DNA from 4 places in the Streptomyces sp. NPDC037013 genome. Region 2 is predicted to be linked to each of the others. Evidence: riboswitches for the same ligand, from Rfam matches in the RefSeq annotation. Region 2 holds a riboswitch; each other region holds the start of a gene.

Region 1 (5,529 bases), on a different contig from region 2:
GCGAGCGCGGCGCGCGGGGCGTCGGCGGCGGCGATCCGGAGGGCGCTGTCCGCCACGCGCACGACGGCGGTGCCGCCCGATTCTGCGATCAAGGTCACATCGCCGCCGAGCCCGGTCACGTCCCCGCGCCCGTCGTCCAGGACGAACAGGAAGCGTCCCGAGAGTGCCGTCGTCCACTCCTCGGCGTACAGCAGCCGGTCCAGCTCGCGGGCCCACAACTGCACGTCGGCGTGGCCGAGTCCGTCGGTGCCCGCCAGCGGGGAGGCGACCACGTTCCGTACGCGTTCGTGGCGCTCGGAGGGGAGCAGGCCGGCGTCCGCGAGCAGCCGGGAGAGTTCGCCGCCGCATGTCTCGCCGAGGCCGCGCAGCTCGATGTTGCCGCGCGAGGTGATGCTGAGGTTCCCGTCCGCGAGACGCTCCGCCGCGGTGCCCAGCGCTTCGGCCTGACGGGACGCCAAGAGGCCGCCGGGCAGGCGGAGTCGGGCGAGCCGGCCGTCGTCGGCGAGGTGCAGGCGAAGGGCTCCGGGGCAGGCGTCGCCCCGGTCGCGTATGAGGGATTCGCCCTGGTTCGGGGAGGGTGCTCGGGTGGGCGGCATGGCGGCGAGCATACCCACGCGGATCCGGCCGGTCGCCTCCCGAGACGGGCCGTCCCGGCAGGTGGCCGCGCCGCTCGCGGCGGGCAGGACTTAGTATGCAGGCGGCGGGCCGCCGGCGGTCTCGGGGCAGTGGGGTGCGGGTCCGCGTCGTTCGGTACGTGCTCTCGGCGTGCTGGGCGGAGACCCTCGTACCGGACGTACTTGGGTCTTCGCCCGGCGCGGCGAGAGGGCGTGCCGGGCGGCGTGGGCGCGTGCCACACTTCCCCGAGACCGCTGGGGTCCGTCGACGCCAGCGACGGCGTGGGTCCACCAGGACCCGAGGGAGGAAGCCCGGTGCGAATCCGGCGCGGTCCCGCCACTGTGAGCCCCATCCGTGGGGCGAGTCAGGAACTCCTGCCGTCCATACGACCACCCGGGGCGCGGACACCCCGAGGAAGGCCTGCGCCCGCATGCTTCTGCTGTTGTCGACCTCCGACACCGACCTGCTCAGCGCCCGCGCGGCGGGAGGCCCCGTCGAGTACCGGTTCGCCAACCCCTCCCGCCTGGACCTGGACGCGCTGCCCGCGCTCCTCGAGGGCGTCGATCTCGTCGTCGTACGCCTCCTCGGCGGCGTCCGCGCCTGGCAGGACGGCCTCGACCAGCTCATCGCCAGCGGCCTGCCGGTCGTGGTGCTCACCGGTGAACAGGCACCCGACGCCCAGCTGATGGCCTCGTCGACGGTGCCGGTCGGCATCGCCGCGGAGGCGCACGCCTACCTCGCGCACGGCGGCCCCGCCAACCTGGAGCAGCTCGCCCGCTTCCTCTCCGACACGGTGCTGCTCACCGGCCACGGCTTCGAGCCGCCCGCGCCCGCGCCGTCCTGGGGCCCGCTGGAGCGCACCGCGCGCGACATCGAGGGCCCGACGGTCGCGGTGCTCTACTACCGCGCCCACCACATGAGCGGCAACACCGCGTTCGTGGACGCCCTGTGCGGTGCGATCGAGGACGCGGGCGCCCGCCCGCTGCCGCTGTACGTGGCGTCGCTGCGCGCCCCCGAGCCCGAGCTGATCGACGCGCTGCGGGTCGCCGACACCATCGTGACGACGGTCCTCGCGGCCGGCGGCACCAAGCCGGCCGAGGCCTCCGCGGGCGGCGACGACGAGTCGTGGGACGCGGGCGCGCTGTCCGGCCTCGACGTGCCGATCCTCCAGGCGCTCTGCCTGACCGGTTCGCGCTCGGCGTGGGAGGAGAACGACGAGGGCGTCTCGCCGCTGGACGCCGCGAGCCAGATCGCGGTGCCGGAGTTCGACGGCCGCCTGATCACGGTCCCCTTCTCCTTCAAGGAGATCGACGAGGACGGGCTTCCCGCGTACGTGGCCGACGCCGAGCGCGCGGCCCGCGTCGCCGGAATCGCCGTACGCCACGCCCGCCTCAAGCACATCCCGGCCGCCGACAAGCGTCTCGCCCTGGTGCTCTCCGCGTACCCGACCAAGCACTCCCGCATCGGCAACGCGGTCGGCCTCGACACCCCCGCCTCCGCCGTCGCACTGCTGCGCCGGCTGCGCGCCGAGGGGTACGACTTCGGTCCCGAGGCCGACATCCCCGGCCTGGTCTCCGGTGACGGCGACGAGCTGATCCGGGCCCTCATCGACGCGGGCGGCCACGATCAGGAGTGGCTCACCGAGGAGCAGCTCGCCGCCAACCCGGTGCGCATCCCGGCCGCCGACTACAAGCGGTGGTACGCGACGCTCCCGCAGGAGCTGCGCGAGTCGGTCGAGCAGCACTGGGGGCCGCCGCCCGGCGAGATGTTCCTGGACAAGTCCCGCGTGGGCAACGGCGGCGACCCGGAGGGCGACATCGTGCTCGCCGCCCTGCGCCGGGGGAACCTCCTCATCCTCATCCAGCCGCCGCGCGGCTTCGGCGAGAACCCCATCGCGATCTACCACGACCCCGATCTGCCGCCCTCGCACCACTACTTGGCGGCCTACCGCTGGATCGCGGCGCCCGACGCCGACGGCGGTTTCGGCGCCGACGCGATGATCCACCTCGGCAAGCACGGCAACCTGGAGTGGCTGCCCGGCAAGAACGCGGGCCTCTCCGCCGCCTGCGGCCCGGACGCCGCGCTCGGCGACCTGCCGCTGATCTACCCGTTCCTGGTCAACGACCCGGGCGAGGGCACGCAGGCCAAGCGCCGGGTGCACGCCACGCTCATCGACCACCTGGTGCCGCCGATGGCGCGGGCCGACTCCTACGGCGACATCGCGCGCCTGGAGCAGCTCCTCGACGAGTACGCCCAGATCAGCTCCATGGACCCGGCGAAGCTGCCCGCGATCCGCGCCCAGATCTGGACGCTCATCCAGGCCGCGAAGCTCGACCACGACCTGGGCCTGGAGGACCGTCCGGACGACGACGGCTTCGACGACTTCCTGCTCCACGTCGACGGCTGGCTCTGCGAGATCAAGGACATGCAGATCCGCGACGGTCTGCACGTGCTCGGCACCGCCCCGGCCGCCGGCGACCGCGTCAACCTCGTCCTCGCGATCCTGCGGGCCCGCCAGATCTGGGGCGGTACGACCGCGCTGCCCGGCCTGCGCGAGGCCCTCGGTCTCGACGAGTCGGCGGCGACGCGCGTCAGCGCCGACGAGGCCGAGGACAAGGCCCGCGCGCTGGTCCAGGCGATGGACGACGCGGGCTGGGACCTCGCCGCGATCCCGCGCGACCAGGGGGAACAGGTCGCCGCCGTCCTGGAGTTCGCGGCCCGCGAGGTCGTCCCGCGGCTGGCGGGCACCACCGCCGAGCTCGACCACGCGGTGCACGCCCTGAACGGCGGCTTCGTCCCCGCAGGCCCGTCGGGATCGCCGCTGCGCGGCCTGGTCAACGTCCTGCCGACCGGCCGCAACTTCTACTCGGTCGACCCGAAGGCCGTCCCCTCCCGCCTGGCGTGGGAGACGGGCCAGGCCCTCGCCGACTCCCTCATCGAGCGGTACAAGTCCGACAACGGCGAGTACCCCACGTCCGTGGGCCTCTCCCTGTGGGGCACCAGCGCGATGCGCACCGCGGGCGACGACGTCGCCGAGGCCATGGCGCTGCTCGGCGTCCGCCCCGTCTGGGACGACGCGTCGCGCCGCGTCACGGGCCTGGAGGCCATCCCGTACGAGGAGCTGGGCCGCCCCCGCATCGATGTGACGCTGCGCATCTCGGGCTTCTTCCGCGACGCGTTCCCGCACACGATCGGCCTGCTCGACGACGCGGTGCGGCTCGCCGCGTCGCTGGACGAGCCCGCCGAGCACAACTACGTGCGCGCCCACGCCCAGGCCGATCTGGCCGAGCACGGCGACGAGCGGCGGGCCACCACCCGCATCTTCGGCTCGCGCCCCGGCACGTACGGCGCCGGCCTGCTCCAGCTCATCGACTCCCGCGACTGGCGCACCGACGCGGACCTCGCCGAGGTCTACACGGTGTGGGGCGGTTACGCGTACGGCCGCGGGCTCGAAGGCCGCCCGGCCCGCGCCGAGATGGAGACCGCGTACAAGCGCATCGCGGTGGCCGCGAAGAACACGGACACCCGCGAGCACGACATCGCCGACTCCGACGACTACTTCCAGTACCACGGCGGCATGGTGGCGACCGTGCGCGCGCTGCGGGGCACGGCACCGCAGGCGTACATCGGCGACTCGACACGCCCGGAGACGGTCCGCACGCGCACCCTGGTCGAGGAGACCTCGCGGGTGTTCCGGGCGCGGGTGGTCAACCCCAAGTGGATCGAGGCGATGCGCCGCCACGGCTACAAGGGCGCCTTCGAACTCGCCGCCACCGTGGACTACTTGTTCGGGTACGACGCCACGACGGGCGTCGTCGCCGACTGGATGTACGACAAGCTCACGGAGACGTACGTCCTGGACCCGACGAACCGTCAGTTCCTTCAGGAGGCCAACCCCTGGGCGCTGCACGGCATCGCGGAGCGCCTCCTGGAGGCCGAGTCGCGCGGCATGTGGGCCAAGCCGGACCCGGCGGTCCTGGAGGCGCTGCGCCAGGCCTATCTGGAGACCGAGGGCAATCTGGAGGACGAGGGCTGAGCCCCCGCTCCCCTGCGGCGGCCGGGCGTCACGTCGACGTCCGGCCGCCGTCCAGCCAGGCGAGCGCGCCCGCCGTCAGCGCCGTCACCCCGGTGGTGATCGCCGGCTCGACCAGCGGCGCGAAGAACGGCGAGTGGTTCGAGGGGACGTCCCGCTCGAAGGTGCCCGCCCGCAGGGCCGCCGTCACCTCCGCCGGGTCCGCACCGCCGAACAGCCAGTAGCAGAGCGGCACTTCATGCCCGGCCTCGGTGGCGAAGAGGCCGACGTCCTCGCTGCCGGTGACCTGCCCCGGGTCGGTGATCCGCGCCGGGCCGACGGCGGCGCCGATCGCGGCCATCGTCCGCTCGACGGCGTCCGCGTCGTTCATGAGGACGGGGAAGGTATCGATCGCCGTGATCTCCGGTTCCTTCTCCGCGCCCGCCGCGACCGCCTCACCCCTGATGATGCGCTCGACGGCCGCGAGGACCCGCGCGCGGACCTCGGGCGTGTAGGTGCGGATGTTCAGCTGGAGTTCGGCCTCGTCGGGGATGATGTTGTGTTTCGTCCCCGCCCGCATCGAGCCAACGGTGACCACCGCGGTCTCGCCGCCCGCGATCTCGCGGGAGACGACCGTCTGGAGCCGCATCACCGTGGACGCCGCCATCACGACCGGGTCGACGGAGGTCTCCGGGCGCGAGGCGTGCCCGCCCTTGCCGAAGAGCCGCACCCGCAGCGCGTCGGTCGCCGCGAAGGCGGGGCCCGCGTGGGCGCCGATCATGCCGGCCGGGAGCGGCGCGACGTGCTGGCCGAGCACCACGTCGGGTGTGCCGAACCGGTCGTGGAAACCGTCGTCGAGCATCTCCCGCGCGCCCTGCCCGGTCTCCTCCGCGGGCTGGAAC
Region 2 (5,529 bases):
TGACCAGCGCCGCCGTCACCGGCCTGTGGGGGTACTTCCTCTGGGTGGGCGTGCACGAGCCGCTCGGCGGGATCAACCAGCTCTTCCCGATCTTCGGCATCGCCAACCAGCTCCTCGCCGCCGTCGCCCTCGCCGTCTGCACCACGCTCCTGGTGAAGTCCGGGCGCCTCAAGTGGGCCTGGATCACCGGTGTTCCGCTCGTCTGGGACGTTACGGTGACGCTCACCGCGAGCTGGCAGAAGGTGTTCTCCTCCGATCCGCGCGTCGGCTTCTTCCAGCAGCGCGCGAAGTACCGGGACGCCATCGACGACGGCACGATCCTGCCGCCCGCCAAGACCATGGACGACATGCACACCGTCGTCACCAACTCCACGGTGGACGGCGTCCTTTCGGCGGTCCTGGCCCTGCTCGTCGTCGTGGTGGTCCTGGACGCGGCCCGGGTCTGCGTCCGGCACATCCGCCACCCCGAGGCCGCCCCGCTGCGCGAAGCACCGTACGTGGAATCGGAGTTGAGGGCCCCGGCCGGGCTCGTCGCCACCCGGGAGGAGAAGCGGGCGGCCCTCAAACCATGACAGGAGGCCCTGACCATGACAGGAGGCCCTGAGCACATGACGGCACCACTGCTGCGCGGTCTGCGCTGGATGCGCTGGTACGTCAGGGAGCTGACCGACGAATCGGCGTACGAGCGGTACGTGGCTCATCTCCGCGCGGACCATCCGGCCGCAACCGTCCCCAGCCGGCGCGCATTTGAACGCATGCGGACAGACCAGCAGGAGTCGGACCCGAGCAAGGGGTTCCGCTGCTGCTGAGCAGGGACATTGACCCGTCCGTTATCCGGACGGGGGTTCCATGCAGCGAGACTGTGGCTTAGATTTCCCGCACGTTAAGCATGGGATAAGTGAGGGAACGGAGCCGCGATATGTCAGATGCGCCTGAAGTGAACAGACCGGTCGTCACGCCGGTCCGCGTGGTCATCGCCGTCTGCCTCGTCGCGCCCTTCGTGGCGATGCTGTGGGTGAGTTCCTACGCCAAGGTCGACCCGACCCTCATCGGCATCCCGTTCTTCTACTGGTACCAGATGCTGTGGGTGCTCATCTCCACGGCGCTGACGATGATCGCGTACAAGCTGTGGCAGCGCGACCAGCGCGCCCGCAAGGCCGAGCGGGTCCAGGGGGGTGCCGGACAGTGACCACACTCGCATCGGGCGGCGTGAACGGCGTCGCCCTCGGGGTCTTCATCTTCTTCTTCCTCGCGGTCACGGTCATGGGCTTCCTCGCCGCCCACTGGCGCAAGGCCGAGAACGAGCAGAGCCTGGACGAATGGGGCCTGGGCGGACGGTCGTTCGGCACCTGGGTCACCTGGTTCCTGCTCGGCGGCGACCTGTACACCGCGTACACCTTCGTGGCCGTCCCCGCGGCGATCTACGCGGCGGGCGCGGCCGGCTTCTTCGCCGTGCCGTACACGATCCTCGTCTACCCGCTCATCTTCACCTTCCTGCCGCGCCTGTGGTCGGTCTCGCACAAGCACGGCTATGTGACCACCTCCGACTTCGTGCGCGGCCGCTTCGGCTCCAAGGGCCTGTCCCTGGCGGTCGCGGTCACCGGCATCCTCGCCACGATGCCGTACATCGCGCTCCAACTGGTCGGCATCCAGGCCGTCCTCGACGTCATGGGCATCGGCGGCGGCCCCGACACCAACTGGTTCATCAAGGACCTGCCGCTGCTGATCGCCTTCGCGGTGCTCGCCGCGTACACCTACTCCTCGGGGCTGCGCGCGCCCGCGCTGATCGCGTTCGTGAAGGACGGGCTGATCTACCTCGTCATCGCCGTCGCGATCATCTACATCCCGATCAAGCTGGGCGGTTTCGACGACATCTTCGCCAAGGCCGGCGACGCGTTCGGCGTGGTCAACGAGAAGACCGGCAAGCCGCGCGGCGCGCTCGCGCCACCCGAGGCCGGTCAGTGGACGTACGCGACCCTGGCGCTCGGCTCCGCTCTCGCGCTCTTCATGTACCCGCACTCGATCACGGCGACGCTCTCCTCCAAGAGCCGCGACGTCATCCGCCGCAACACCACGATCCTGCCCCTGTACTCGCTGATGCTCGGCCTGCTCGCGCTGCTCGGCTTCATGGCGATCGCGGCCGGGGTCAAGGTCGACAACGGCCAACTGGCGATCCCGCAGCTCTTCGAGGACATGTTCCCCGACTGGTTCACCGGCGTCGCCTTCGCGGCGATCGGCATCGGCGCGCTCGTGCCGGCCGCCATCATGTCGATCGCGGCCGCGAACCTCTTCACCCGCAACATCTACAAGGACTTCATCAAGCCGGACGCGACGCCCGAGCAGGAGACCAAGGTCTCCAAGCTGGTCTCGCTCCTGGTGAAGGTGGGCGCCCTCGCCTTCGTCCTCACCATGGACAAGACCGTCGCGATCAACTTCCAGCTGCTCGGCGGCATCTGGATCCTGCAGACCATGCCCGCGCTGGTCGGCGGCCTGTTCACCCGGTGGTTCCACCGCTGGGCGCTGCTGGCCGGCTGGGCGGTCGGCATGGTCTACGGGACGGTCGCCGCGTACGGCGTCGCCTCGCCGACCCAGAAGCACTTCGGCGGCTCGTCGGACGAGATCCCCGGCATCGGCGAGATCGGCTACATCGGCCTGACCGCGTTCATCCTGAACGTGCTCGTGACCGTGGTCCTCACCTTCGTCCTGAAGGCGCTGAAGGCCCCCGAGGGCGTCGACGAGACGTCCCCGGAGGACTACACGGCGGACGCCGGCGACCCCGGTGTCGTACAGGAGCTGCCGAAGGCCACCGCGGGCTCCGGGCACTGACCCGCCCCCACAACCGCACCGCATCCGACAAGGGCCGCCGGAAAACCGGCGGCCCTTCGTCGTCTCCTGTTGCACACTGCGGCGCATGGACATCACGATCAGGCGGGCGAGGCCCGAGGAGTACGGGGCCGTGGGCGACCTCACCGCGCAGGCCTATCTCGACGACGGACACCTGGACTTCGGGACCGAGGACCCCTACCTGCCCGTGCTGCGGGACGTGGCCGGACGCGCGGCGCACGCCGAGATCCTGGTCGCCGTTGCGGACGACATGGCCGGGGAGCTGCTCGGCGGCGTGACCTTCGTGCCGGACGGCGGGCCCCTGGCGGACATCGCGCGGGACGGCGAGACCGAGATCCGCATGCTGGCGGTCGCGCACGCGGCGCGCGGCCGGGGCGTCGGCGAGCTCCTGGTGCGCTCGTGCGTCCAGCGGTCCAGGAACGCGGGCCGGAGCCGGCTCGTGCTCTCCTCCTCGCCCTCCATGCGCACCGCCCACCGGCTCTACGAACGCCTCGGCTTCCTGCGGACCCCGGAGCGCGACTGGTGCCCCCTCCCCGACCTGCCGCTGCGCACCTACGCCTTGACGCTCTAGACCCCACCTCCCTGACCCGACACAAGATGTGGGCCTGCTCCCGAAGCGCGACACAAGATGTATGCTCGTGCTCGCTGTCGCCGCAGGGGAATCCGGTGCAAGTCCGGAACTGTCCCGCAACGGTGGACGTGTACGCATTTGTCGTACGCGGAGTCCGAAGACCTGCCGGCAGCGCACCCGTGCCGTCCGGCCCGGGTGCCGACCGTCCGGGCCTCGTGGAATGGGCCGGTGGACGCGGTACGCCGCCCTGCCCGGGTGCGCCCGTGTGTGCCGACCCCTCCCCCAGGCCCAGAGCCGAGCGAGGGAGAGCTCCACGTGACCATCGCGCCTGCCGAACCTGCGTCAGCGCCGTCACCGACGACCGCCGAGGGCGCCGACGCGCCGGGGACCGCGCTGCTGCGCACCCTGACCGACCTCACCGCCGACCTCCCCGACGCCGACCCCGGGCGGGTCGCCGCCGCCGCGCTGCGGGGCCGGTCGGCGCGGGCCGACGAGGCGGAGCTGCGGACGCTCGCGACGGAGGCGGCCGCGGGGCTCATCTCCGAGGACCCGGCCTACTCCAAGCTCGCCGCCCGGCTGCTCTCCCTCTCCATCGCCGCCGAGGCCGCCACCCAGGGCGTGCGTTCCTTCACCGAGTCGATCGCGGTCGGCCGGCGCGAGGGCCTGATCGCCGACCGCACCGCCGCCTTCGTGACCTCGCACGCGGCCCGGCTCGACGCGCTCGTGGAGACCGCGCTCGCCGACGGCGCCGACTTCCGCTTCGGCTACTTCGGCCTGCGCACGCTGCACAGCCGCTATCTGCTGCGTCACCCCATCACCCGCCAGGTCATCGAGACCCCGCAGCACTTCATGCTGCGCGTCGCGAGCGGCCTGGCCGAGGACGACAGCACCCGCGCGCTCGACGAAGTCGCCGCGCTGTACGGCCTGATGAGCCGCCTGGACTACCTGCCGTCCTCGCCGACGCTCTTCAACTCCGGCACCCGCCACCCCCAGATGTCGTCCTGCTACCTCCTCGACTCCCCGCTGGACGAGCTGGACTCGATCTACGACCGCTACCACCAGGTGGCGCGGCTCTCCAAGCACGCGGGCGGCATCGGACTCTCGTACTCGCGCATCCGCTCCCGGGGCTCGCTGATCCGCGGCACCAACGGGCACTCCAACGGCATCGTGCCGTTCCTGAAGACGCTGGACGCCTCGGTCGCCGCGGTCAACCAGGGCGGGCGCCGCAAGGGCGCGGCCGCGGTCTACCTGGAGACCTGGCACTTCGACATCGAGGAGTTCCTGGAGCTGCGCGACAACACCGGTGAGGACGCGCGCCGCACCCACAACCTCAACCTCGCGCACTGGATCCCGGACGAGTTCATGCGCCGGGTCGCCGCCGACCAGGAGTGGTCGCTCTTCTCGCCCTCGGACGTGCCCGACCTGGTCGACCTGTGGGGCGAGGAGTTCGACGCCGCCTACCGGGCGGCGGAGGCCGCGGGGCTCGCCAAGAAGACCCTGCCGGCCCGCGAGCTGTACGGCCGCATGATGCGCACCCTCGCGCAGACCGGCAACGGCTGGATGACCTTCAAGGACGCCGCCAACCGCACCGCCAACCAGACCGCCGAGCCCGGCCACACCGTGCACTCGTCGAACCTGTGCACGGAGATCCTGGAGGTCACGGACGACGGCGAGACCGCGGTCTGCAACCTCGGCTCGGTCAACCTCGGCGCCTTCGTGCGGGACGGGGACATCGACTGGGAGCGGCTCGACGAGGCCGTCCGCACCGCGGTGACCTTCCTCGACCGCGTCGTCGACATCAACTTCTACCCGACCGAGCAGGCCGGGCGCTCCAACGCCAAGTGGCGCCCGGTGGGGCTCGGCGCGATGGGGCTGCAGGACGTCTTCTTCCAGCTGAAGCTGCCCTTCGACGCCCCTGAGGCGCGCGCGCTCTCCACCCGGATCGCCGAGCGGATCATGCTCGCCGCGTACGAGGCCTCCGCCGACCTCGCCGAGCGCAACGGCCCCCTGCCCGCCTGGGAGAAGACCCGCACCGCGCGCGGGGTGCTGCACCCCGACCACTACGGCGTGCAATTGACGTGGCCCGAGCGGTGGGCGGCGCTGCGGGAACGTAT
Region 3 (5,529 bases), on a different contig from region 2:
GAGTCCAAGGACCCGAAGACCGTCCTGCCCAAGGCGATCAACACCGTGCCGTGGCGCATCGCCGTCTTCTACGTCGGCGCGCTGATCATGATCCTCTCGGTCGTGCCGTGGACCTCCTTCAAGCCGGGCGTCTCGCCGTTCGTGAAGGCCTTCGAGGAGATGGGTCTCGGCGTCGGCGCCGCCATCGTGAACTTCGTGGTCCTCACCGCCGCGCTCTCCTCCTGCAACTCCGGCATGTACTCCACCGGCCGCATGCTGCGCGACCTGGCGCTCAACGGCCAGGGCCCGAAGTTCTTCACCAAGCTCACGAAGAACGGCCTGCCGCTGACCGGCACCACGGTCTCCGCCGCGTTCATGCTGGTCGGCGTCTGGATCAACTACCAGTGGCCGGGCGAGGCGTTCAACTACGTCGTCTCCTTCGCCACCATCTCCGGCATGTGGGCCTGGATCATGATCCTGGCCTGCCAGATCCGCTACCGCCGCAAGGCCGACCGCGGCGAGCTGCCGCAGTCCACCTTCCGCGCCCCGGGCGCCCCGTACACCAGCTGGTTCGCGCTGCTCTTCATCGGCATGGTCATCGTGATGATGGGCGTCGACAAGGACGCGCGGATCTCGCTCTACGCCGCCCCGGTCTGGGCCCTGATCCTCACGGTCTCCTACCTGGTGCTCAAGAGCCGCAACCCCGATGCCGCGGCGTTCACCAAGCGCAAGACCGCCGTCGACGGCTCCGTCACCGCCGGCAGCGCGCCGGTCGAGAAGGACTGACACCGGCGCCCCGACACCGGCTCTTCCGGGCCGTGTCCAGCATTCGGGCCCGCCCGTACCACACTTCGGTACGGTGCGGGCCCTCTGCTTATCCTGACTCCCATGCTGACCATCACCCAGGCCCTCCACGACCAGATCGTCGCGCACGCGCGCCAGGACCACCCCGACGAGGCGTGCGGCGTGGTCGCGGGACCGGCGGGCACCGGCCGCCCCGAGCGGTTCATCCCCATGCTGAACGCCGCGCGCTCGCCCACGTTCTACGAGTTCGACTCGGGTGACCTGCTCAAGCTCTACCGCGAGATGGACGACCGCGACGAGGAGCCGGTGATCGTCTACCACTCGCACACGGCGACCGAGGCCTACCCCTCGCGCACCGACATCACGTACGCCAACGAGCCCGGCGCGCACTACGTCCTGGTCTCCACGGCCGACACCGACGACGCAGGACCCTTCCAGTTCCGCTCGTACCGCATCGTCGACGGCGAGGTCACCGAGGAAGAGGTAAAGGTCGTACAGGCATACTGATCTTTACTCACGAGGGCGGCAGGACCCAGGAAGCCGGCGCGAATCCGGCACGGTCCCGCCACTGTGACCCCACCCCGTACCGGGGCCGGGGGTAGTCAGGAACTGACCTGCCGCCTTCCTCCACCCGACGCAGGGGACGCGGAAATCCCCTGGAGGAGGCAGCACCCCCATGTCCCGCCCCACGCGCGCCCTGCTGGCCGCGGCCCTGCTCGTCCCGCTCGCCGCGTGCTCCTCGTCCGGCCCGGCCGACGACGCGAAGCCCGCCGCCAAGGCCGCCGGATTCCCGTACACCGTCACCAACTGCGGTGTGCGCACGACGTACGAAGAGCCCCCCAAGCGCGCCGTCACCATGAACCAGCACGCCACCGAAGTGATGCTGGCACTCGGCCTCCGGAACCGGATCGTCGGCACCGCCTACCTCGACGACAAGGTCCTGCCCGCCTACGAGAAGGCGTACAAGTCGATCCCGGTGCTCGCCAAGGAGTACCCCTCCTACGAGAAGCTGCTCTCCGCCGACCCCGACTACGTGTACGGCGGCTACGCGAGCGCCTTCCAGGCCGGCGACGGCCGCAGCCGCGCCGCCCTCGCCGAGTCCGGCATCGACAGCCGCCTCAACGTCGAGAGCTGCGCCAAGCACCCCGTCTCCATGGACGACGTCTACCGCGAGGTCCGCGAGGTCGGCGCCACGTTCGGCGTGCGGGACCGCGCCGACCGGTGGATCAAGGACGCCCGGCGCGAACTGGCCGCCACCGAGGCCGAGTCCAGGGGCAGAAAGGCCCGTTCCGTCTTCGTCTACGACAGCGGCGACAAGACCGCGTTCACGGCGGGCGGCCGCGGCATCGGCAACGACATCATCAAGCGGGCGGGCGGCCGCAACGTCTTCGCCGACGTGGACAAGTCCTTCAGCGACGCGTCCTGGGAGAAGGTCGTCGAGCGCGGGCCCGAGACCATCCTCATCCTCGACTACGGCGCCACCACGGTCGCCCAGAAGAAGAAGCGCCTCCTCGACGACCCGGCCCTCCAGGACGTCCCCGCGATCAAGAACAAGAGCTTCGCGGTGCTGCCCCTGTCGGACGTGGTCACCGGCGTACGAGCACCGGAGGCGGTGAGGAAGCTGGCGGCACAGCTGTGAGGCCCATCCAGCCCGCAGGGCGACTCATCCAGCCCGTCGGGCGGATCATTCAGCCCGTGGGGCGGATCATTCAGCCCGTCCGGCGTTTGAGGACGAGCCCGAAGGGCGATCGACGGGACACACTTGGGCGGCGCACGGCCGTCCTGGCCGTCCTCACGCTCGCCCTCGCGGCAGCGACACTCGCCGGGCTCGCCCTCGGCTCCGTCCGCATCCCGCCCGGCCAGGTCCTGGAGATCCTCACGGGGCGGGCCGAACCCTCCCCGTTCCGCACCATCGTCCTGGACGTGCGGCTCCCCAGGGTCCTGCTCGGCGCCACCGTCGGCGCCGGACTCGCCGTCATCGGCACCGTCCTGCAGGCCCTCGTCCGCAACCCCCTCGCCGACCCGTTCCTGCTCGGCGTCTCCTCGGGCGCCTCCGTCGGCGCGGTCGGCGCGATCGTCCTCGGCGGATTCCTCGGCATCGGCACCACCCTGTCGACCACCGTCACCATCCCGGCCGCCTCCTTCGCGGGCGCCCTGATCTCCCTGGTCCTCGTCTACGCCCTGGCCAGAAGCGGGGGCGGCGGCTTCGCCACCGGCCGTCTGATCCTCGCGGGCGTCGCCGTCTCGTACGTCCTCTCCGCGCTGACCAGCCTCATCCTGGTCACCGCCGACACAGCGGACCAGCTCAAGGAGGTTTTGTACTGGACGCTCGGCGGACTCGGCGGCGCCCGCTGGGACATGCTCGCCCTGCCCTGCGCCACGCTGGTCCTCGGCACGGCCCTCCTCATGGTGCTGGCCCGCCCCCTCGACCTGCTCCTCGCCGGCGAGGAGGGCGCCACCGTCCTCGGCCTGGACGCCGCCCGCTTCCGCGCCGGCGTCTTCGTGCTCGCCTCGCTCCTCACCGGCGTCCTGGTCGCCTACAGCGGCGCCATCGGCTTCATCGGCCTGATGGTCCCGCACGCCGCCCGCATGCTGGTCGGCGCCGCCCACCGCGCGCTGCTGCCGGTGGTCGCCCTGATGGGCGCCGTCTTCCTGGTCGCCGCCGACCTCGCCGCGCGCACCGTCGCCGCCCCGCAGGACATCCCCGTCGGCGTCCTCACCGCGCTGACCGGCGGCCCGTTCTTCCTCTGGCTGCTGCGGCGGCGTACCGAAGGAGCACCCGCGTGAATCCCGCCGCGCCCGCCGCCGCGCTGCGCACCGAAGGCCTCTCGTACGAGACCGACGGCAGGCTCCTCGTCGACGCCGTCGACCTCACCGCCGCCCCCGGCGAGACCGTCGGCGTCGTCGGCCCCAACGGCAGCGGCAAGACGACTTTGCTGCGCTGCGTCTACGGCACCCTGCGCCCCACCGCGGGCCGCGCCCTCCTGGACGGCGACGACCTGCACACGATGACCCCGAAGGCGCGGGCCCGGCGCCTGGCCACCGTCCCGCAGGACGGGCAGGCGGCCTTCGAGCTGACCGTCCGGCAGGTGGTCGCGATGGGCCGCTCCCCGCACAAGCGGTTCTGGGAGGCGGACACGGCCGCCGACGAGGAACTCGTCGCCGCGGCGCTCGCCCGCGTCGGCGTCGAGGAGCTCGCCCACCGCCCCTTCCCCTCGCTCTCCGGCGGCGAGCGCCAGCGCGCCCTGGTGGCCCGCGCCCTGGTGCAGCAGCCCGCCCTCGTCGTCCTCGACGAACCCACCAACCACCTGGACATCCGCTACCAGCTCGACATCCTCTCCTTCGTGCGGGGCCTGGGGACGACGAACCTCCTCGCCCTGCACGACCTGAACCTCGCCGCGTACTACTGCGACCGCATCCTCGTCCTCGACGGCGGCCGCCTCGTCGCCTCAGGGACGCCGAAGGAGGTCCTCACCGCCGAGCTCCTGGCCACCGTGTACGGGGTGACGGCCGAGGTCAGCACCCATCCGCTGACCGGCGCCCCGACCGTCGTCTATCTGCCGCCGCCCGCATCCTGAACGGTTTCCGTCCACCAGCTGAGATCACATTCCGGGATCCGGACCGGGAATCGATACGATGACCGCATGGTTCCCCACGACGTGAGCGAAAAGACGCCGGGCGCACTGCTCGTTGCGCGGCTGCACGTCGACCTGTGCCGCCTCGCCAGCGCGATCTGTTCCCGCTGAACCGTGCCGCCGCACGGCCGCGGGCCGCGGCGCCGCACCTCCGTACACGGCGCACCACCCGCAAGCACAGCGCCGCCGCGCGCCCACCACCCGCACTTCTCGACGCACCTCTTCACTCCCGACAGGAGCCCAGCATGGCCATCGAGGTCCGCATCCCGACCATCCTCCGCACCTACACCGACGGCGCCAAGGCCGTCGAGGGCAGCGGCGACACCCTCGCCGAGCTCCTCACCGACCTCGACTCGCGCCACGCAGGCATCGCCGAGCGCATCGTCGACGGCGACAAGCTGCGCCGCTTCGTGAACGTGTACCTGAACGACGAGGACGTCCGCTTCCTCGACGGCATCTCCACGAAGCTCACCGACGGCGACAACGTCACGATCCTGCCGGCCGTCGCCGGCGGCATGGTCTAGGCCCGATCCCGGATGCCTCGTCACGACTCCCCGCTCGCCGCGGTCGGCAACACGCCGCTCGTCCGGCTGCCCCGCCTGTCCCCCTCGGAGGACGTACGGATCTGGGCCAAGCTGGAGGACCGCAACCCGACCGGCTCCATCAAGGACCGGCCGGCCCTCCACATGGTCGAACAGGCCGAGAAGGACGGCCGGTTGACGCCCGGCTGCACGATCCTGGAGCCGACCTCGGGCAACACCGGCATCTCGCTCGCCATGGCGGCCAAGCTCAAGGGCTACCGCATCGTGTGCGTCATGCCGGAGAACACCTCACAGGAACGGCGCGACCTGCTCGCCATGTGGGGCGCCGAGATCATCTCCTCCCCGGCCGCCGGCGGCTCCAACACCGCCGTCCGCGTCGCCAAGGAGCTCTCCGCCGAGCACCCGGACTGGGTGATGCTCTACCAGTACGGCAACCCCGACAACGCGGGCGCCCATTACGCCACGACCGGCCCCGAGATCCTCACGGATCTCCCCTCCGTCACCCACTTCGTGGCCGGCCTCGGCACCACCGGCACCCTCATGGGCGTCGGCCGCTACCTGCGCGAACA
Region 4 (5,529 bases), on a different contig from region 2:
CAGTTCCGGCGGCTTCACCTCGGTCCTGGTGAGCACGCCGTCCTCGTAGTACTCGGCGGGGATCGGCTTCTCGTACGCGAGGAGCTCGTCGACGTACCCCTTGAGCTCCTTCAGCGTGAAGCCGGAGAAGATCTGCGCGGCCCACGGGTAGCAGACCTGGTCGTCCACCTCGCACAGCCGGTTGTAGTAGCTGTACAGGCTCTCCTTGTGGCCCGCCTTGTCCTTGAAGGGGATGACCTTCAGGGAGGGGTCCATGGTCTTGCGGGTCAGGACGCCCTTCATCTCCAGGAAGGGGAGCAGCGACTCCTCCAGGTCGTTGCGGTACGTCGTGTTGTCCGCGTCGAAGACCGCGTACGCGCCCTTGTGGTCATTGGCGGCGATGACCTTGCCGAGCCGCTTCGCCACGGGCTTCGGCCAGTGCGACAGCTCACGGGCGGTGGCCGCCGAGGTGTCGGCGGCGCTCGCCTGGTCCGTCGGCCACAGCGCGCCGCCCGCGAGGACGGCGGCGGCCAGCGCCGCCGTGGTGCCGATGACGGCCGGCTTGCTCAGCTTGCCCGGCTTGCCCTTTGCCCGTACTGCCATGTCGTTACGTCCCTGCCGTTCCCTGAGAGCGAGATGCGCCCCGTCCGGAGCGGCGCGCAATGCTATGGGGCGCGACGCCCATTTCCCATGATCGAAGTCACCGTGGCGGGGAGGTATGGGGGAGGTGAACACGGGTAGCGGAGGGGGACGCCGGGGCGGGTTGCGGCCTGCTCCGGCCGTTCGGCCGCGCGATACGAAGCGCGACGCGCCGCGCATACTGGGACGCATGGGCACCCGTGAGTTCGCCCGGGCCGTTCCCCGGCTCGACGGCATGGTCGTCTCCGCGGTCGGCTACCGCACCGCGGGGCAGCCTCCCGCCCTGCACAGGGGTCTGCCGTCGCCGTATCTGACGGTGATCTTCTCGCTCGACGGGCCCATCGCTACCGGCACCACCCCCGAAGAGGCCACCGGCCCGGCCGCGACGCGCACCGACATCGTCGTCGGCGGCCTGCACCAGAGCCCCGCGTACGTCGTCCAGCCCGAGCACGAGGCGGGCATCCAGCTCGCCGTGCACCCCCTCGCGGCCCGCGCCCTCCTCGGCCTGCCCGCCGCCGATCTGACCGGCCCGCTCGTCGTCGCCGGGACCGACGTCTTCGGGGACCGCGCCGCCGAGGTCCGCGAGCAACTGTGCGAACTGGACGGCTGGGAGGACCGCTTCGCCCACCTCTCCGCGTATCTGCGGCGGCGCGTGTACGACGAGCCTCGCCGGGGCACCGCCGGGTCCGTCCGTCCGGAGGTCGCCGAGGCCTGGGCATGGCTGGCCCGGTACCGCGGCGCGGGCACCCTGGGCGGCCTCTCCCGGCACGTGGCGCTCAGCGAGCGCCGGCTGACCGCGCTCTTCCGCGCCGAGACGGGACTGAGCCCCAAACAGGCGGCACGTCTGATGCGCTTCCAGCACGCCAAGGCCACCGTGGCCCGCGCGGTCGCGGCGGGCGCCGCGCCCGACCTCGCCCGGGTCGCGGCCGACGCCGGCTACTACGACCACTCGCACCTCGTCCGCGACTTCCGGCAGTACACGGGGGTGAGTCCCACCGCCTGGCTGGCCGAAGAGTGCCGGAATATCCAAGCCGGGGCGCACGGCAAGGGCGAAGACTCGACGGCATGAACACCACACCGAACCCCGCCTCAGACTCCTCCGAGAGCCCCGCCACGAATTCGGCCCAGAGCCCCGCCACGAACACCACCCCGGCCCCCACACCGGGCCCCATCCTGAACTCGCCCTCCGGCGCCCCGGAGCCGGAGCAGCCGCTCCGCACCCCTGCTCCCGCCATCTGGCCCGGCCTCCAGGCCAAGGACGCCCCCGCCCTGATCGACTTCCTGGTCGGCACCGTCGGCTTCCTGCGCACCGCCGTCTACGAGGACGAGGGCCGCGTCGCCCATGCCCAGCTCGACTGGCCCGAGGGCGGCGGCGTCATGCTCGGCTCCTACGACCCGGCCGCCGCCTCCACCTGCGGCAGGCCCGGCGCCGGATCCGCGTACGTCGTCACCGCGCGGGTGGACGACCTGTACCGCCGCCTCACCGCGGCCGGCGTGAAGGTCATCGCGGAGATCGAGGACAAGCCGTACGGCAGCCGCGAGTTCGGCATCGAGGACCCGGAGGGGAACCGCTGGTCCTTCGGCACCTACCGCGGCGAGCCGAGGCCCGACCCGGCCGAAGCCGTATGAGCGGGCCCGGGCGTGCGTGATAACTTGCGCAAGCCAGTCAAACCCACACCTGGGCCAGGGAATCCGGTGCGAATCCGGAACTGACGCGCAGCGGTGAGGGGGACGGGCGGGGCCACGGCCACTGGGTGTCACAGGACGCCCGGGAAGGCGCCCCGTCCGGTCGATCCCGAGTCCGAAGACCTGCTGGCGCCTCCGCTCGCACACCGGGCGGCGGAGGTCGAGACGCAGGCCAGGCTCCGCGTATGAGCCGCGAGACTCAAGGGACCAGGGAACACGTGTCCTCGACAGCCCGTATATCCGCCCTCCTCAGCTTCCTCTGCGCCGGCGCGCTCACGCTCACCGCGTGCGGCGACGGCTCCGCGCAGCGGCCGGCGGGCAAGAACGCCGACGGCTACCCCGTCACTGTCGCCTCCTGCGGCAAGGAGGCGACGGTGAAGGCGCCGCCCCGGCGGGCCGTCTCCCTCGACCAGGGGTCCACGGAGATCCTGCTCTCCCTCGGCCTCGCCGACCGGATGGCCGGCACCGGCACCTGGACCGACCCGGTCCTGAAGAACCTCCGGCAGGAGAACGCGAAGGTGAAGCGGCTCGCCGACCGCTACCCCTCGCTGGAGAAGGTCCTCGCCGAGGAACCCGACTTCGTCAGCGCCTCCTTCCTCTACACCGTCGGCAAGGGCGGCGTCGCCGACCGCACGAAGTTCACCGGACTCGGCGTCCCCGTCTACGTCTCGCCCACCGACTGCGCGGGCAAGGACAACGACGGCGGCGGCGACGGCAAGCGCGTCAAGACCCTCACCATGGACACCGTCTACGGCGAGGTGCGCGACCTGGCGAAGGTCTTCGGCGTCGAGAAGCGCGGCGAGAAGCTCATCGCCGACCTGAAGCGCCGGGTCACGAAGGCGACCGAGGACATCGACAGGGCCGCCGCATCCGACACGACGCTCCTGTACTGGTTCGCCAACTCCGACGCCCCGTACATGGCGGGCTGCTGCGGCGCCCCCGGCATCATCACCCGCGAACTCGGCGTGAAGAACGTCTTCGACGACACCCGCGAGGAGTGGCCCCAGATCAACTGGGAGACCGTCGCCGACCGCGACCCCGACGTCCTCGTCATCGGCGACCTCACGCGCAGGTCCCAGTCCGCGGAGAGCGCCCGGGAGAAGATCAGGTTCCTGGAGACCAACCCGGCGACGAAGAACCTGACCGCGGTGAAGAAGAAGCGGTACGTGCTGCTCAGCGGCCAGGCCATGAACCCCACGATCCGCACGGTCGACGGCATCGAACAAGTCGCGGCAGGACTGCGCAAGTTCGGCCTCGTCAAGTGAGCGAGGCGGTGGGGAACAGGGGTAACACCCGTACCCGTACCGGACAGCCGGGGCTCCGGCACGGCGCGAGGCTGGGGCTCCTGTGGGTGGCCGGCGTCGCCGCGCTCGTCCTGTCCGTCTCCGTGGCGGTGACCATCGGCCCGGCGGACATCTCCGTCTCCGACGTGTGGTCGACGGTCGCGGCCCACCTCGGCTGGGGCGACTCCCCGCTCACCCCCATCAGGGACGGCATCGTCTGGAACCTGCGGATGCCCCGCACGCTGCTCGCCGCGGTCTGCGGCGCGGGCCTCGCCGTCTGCGGCACGGTCATGCAGTCCCTCCTCCGCAACCCCCTCGCGGACCCCTTCGTCCTCGGGGTCTCGTCCGGGGCGTCCACCGGAGCGGTCGCCGTCGTCGTCCTCGGCGTCGGCGGGGGAGCGGTGTCGGTCTCGGCGGGCGCCTTCGCGGGCGCGCTGGTCTCCTTCGCGCTGGTGCTCCTCCTCAGCCACACCCTGGGCGACACCACGGACCGGGTCGTGCTGTCCGGCGTCGCGGCCATGCAGCTGTTCTCCGCGGTCACCTCGTTCGTGGTCCTCACGGCGGCCGACTCCGAGACGACCCGCGGAGTGCTGTTCTGGCTGCTCGGCTCGCTCAGCGGGATCGGCTGGACGGATGTGTGGCTGTGCGGCACGGTGCTCGCGGTGACGCTGCTCGTCTGCCTCGCCCACGCGCGTACGCTCGACGCGTTCGCGTTCGGCCAGGAGGCGGCCGCGGCGCTGGGCGTCCGGGTCGCGCGCACCCGGCTCATCCTGCTCTGCACGACCGCACTGCTCACCGCGGCCCTGGTCAGCTCGGCGGGCGCCATCGGCTTCGTCGGACTGGTACTGCCGCACGCGGCCCGCGCGTTCGCAGGTTCCGGCCACGCCCGGCTGCTCCCGGTGACGGCGCTCGCCGGCGCGGTCTTCCTGGTCTGGGTGGACACGCTGGCCCGCACGGCGCTCGACCCGCAGGAGGTCCCGGTCGGCGTGGTGACCTCACTCATCGGCGTACCGGCGTTCGTGGCGGTGCTGTACCGGACGCGGAGGGTGTCATGAGGTACGAGGCGAAGTCCCCGGCGACGGACCGAGCAGGGTCACCGCCGTCACCTGGCTCGTCCCCGGTGAACCCGCCGGAGGTGACCGCCAGTACCGGCCTGCGCGCCGACCGGGTCAGCCGGGAGGCCGGCGGCAGGCTGATCGTCGACGGGGTCAGCCTCGCACCGCCCGCCGGGGCCACCGTGGGTCTCCTCGGCCCCAACGGCTCGGGCAAGTCCACGCTCCTGCGCCTCCTCGCCGGCGTCCTCGCCCCGGCCTCCGGAGTGGTCACCCTGGACGGCCGCCCCCTGGCCGACACGGGCCGCCGCGCGGTGGCCCGCCGGGTCGCCGTGGTGGAGCAACACGCCTCGACCCAGGTCGAGTTGACCGTAGGAGACGTCGTACGACTCGGCCGCATCCCGCACCGCCGCGCGTGGTCGGCCCCCACCCCGCACGACGAGCGGGCCGTGCGTGACGCGCTGGCCCGCACCGGGCTCACCGAACGCGCCGGCCAGGCCTGGCACACCCTCTCCGGCGGCGAGCGCCAGCGCGTCCAGATCGCCCGCGCCCTCGCGCAGGAACCCCGCGAACTCCTGCTGGACGAGCCCACCAACCACCTCGACATCCAGCACCAGTTGGAGCTGCTCACCCTGGTGGCGGAGCTCCCGGTCACCAGCGTGATCGCGCTGCACGACCTCAACCTGGCGGCGATGTTCTGCGACCAGCTGCTCGTCCTGAAGGAGGGCGTGGCGCACGCCGCGGGCACGCCGGCCGAGGTGATCACCGAGGAGCTGATCGCCGAGGTGTACGGCGTGCGGGCGGTGGTGACACCGGGGGAGTGCGACGGCGGCCCTTCGGGCGGGCGGCCCTCGGTGCGTTTCCTGCGGAGCTGAACGAACGGCCCGCGG

Evidence for each region. A riboswitch is a leader RNA that binds a small molecule or an ion and turns the genes downstream of it on or off. The one in region 2 is predicted to bind cobalamin.
Region 1: it holds a riboswitch for cobalamin, as region 2 does, so the genes downstream of both, cobN (cobaltochelatase subunit CobN) here and ACZ7DY_RS08840 (ribonucleoside-diphosphate reductase subunit alpha) in region 2, are expected to answer to the same signal.
Region 3: it holds a riboswitch for cobalamin, as region 2 does, so the genes downstream of both, ACZ7DY_RS13875 (ABC transporter substrate-binding protein) here and ACZ7DY_RS08840 (ribonucleoside-diphosphate reductase subunit alpha) in region 2, are expected to answer to the same signal.
Region 4: it holds a riboswitch for cobalamin, as region 2 does, so the genes downstream of both, ACZ7DY_RS10255 (ABC transporter substrate-binding protein) here and ACZ7DY_RS08840 (ribonucleoside-diphosphate reductase subunit alpha) in region 2, are expected to answer to the same signal.

Annotation. Positions count from the first base shown of each region.
Region 1 is NZ_JBVJRV010000005.1:486,777-492,305, forward strand. Features, by position in the region: gene ACZ7DY_RS21165 (cobalamin biosynthesis protein CobG) at 1-596, opposite strand, end outside; cobalamin riboswitch at 879-1,008, shown strand; gene cobN (cobaltochelatase subunit CobN) at 1,046-4,651, shown strand; gene ACZ7DY_RS21175 (amidohydrolase) at 4,680-5,529, opposite strand, start outside.
Region 2 is NZ_JBVJRV010000002.1:840,215-845,743, reverse strand. Features, by position in the region: gene ACZ7DY_RS08865 (carbon starvation CstA family protein) at 1-572, shown strand, start outside; gene ACZ7DY_RS08860 (YbdD/YjiX family protein) at 588-809, shown strand; gene ACZ7DY_RS08855 (DUF3311 domain-containing protein) at 920-1,189, shown strand; gene mctP (monocarboxylate uptake permease MctP) at 1,210-2,826, shown strand; gene ACZ7DY_RS08845 (GNAT family N-acetyltransferase) at 2,912-3,415, shown strand; cobalamin riboswitch at 3,477-3,599, shown strand; gene ACZ7DY_RS08840 (ribonucleoside-diphosphate reductase subunit alpha) at 3,731-5,529, shown strand, end outside.
Region 3 is NZ_JBVJRV010000003.1:895,488-901,016, reverse strand. Features, by position in the region: gene ACZ7DY_RS13885 (amino acid permease) at 1-765, shown strand, start outside; gene ACZ7DY_RS13880 (M67 family metallopeptidase) at 868-1,290, shown strand; cobalamin riboswitch at 1,294-1,415, shown strand; gene ACZ7DY_RS13875 (ABC transporter substrate-binding protein) at 1,460-2,422, shown strand; gene ACZ7DY_RS13870 (FecCD family ABC transporter permease) at 2,509-3,570, shown strand; gene ACZ7DY_RS13865 (ABC transporter ATP-binding protein) at 3,567-4,361, shown strand; gene ACZ7DY_RS13860 (putative leader peptide) at 4,428-4,529, shown strand; gene ACZ7DY_RS13855 (MoaD/ThiS family protein) at 4,664-4,942, shown strand; gene ACZ7DY_RS13850 (PLP-dependent cysteine synthase family protein) at 4,955-5,529, shown strand, end outside.
Region 4 is NZ_JBVJRV010000003.1:67,055-72,583, reverse strand. Features, by position in the region: gene ACZ7DY_RS10270 (HAD family hydrolase) at 1-582, opposite strand, end outside; gene ACZ7DY_RS10265 (helix-turn-helix domain-containing protein) at 809-1,687, shown strand; gene ACZ7DY_RS10260 (VOC family protein) at 1,684-2,247, shown strand; cobalamin riboswitch at 2,265-2,449, shown strand; gene ACZ7DY_RS10255 (ABC transporter substrate-binding protein) at 2,523-3,569, shown strand; gene ACZ7DY_RS10250 (FecCD family ABC transporter permease) at 3,578-4,642, shown strand; gene ACZ7DY_RS10245 (ABC transporter ATP-binding protein) at 4,723-5,514, shown strand.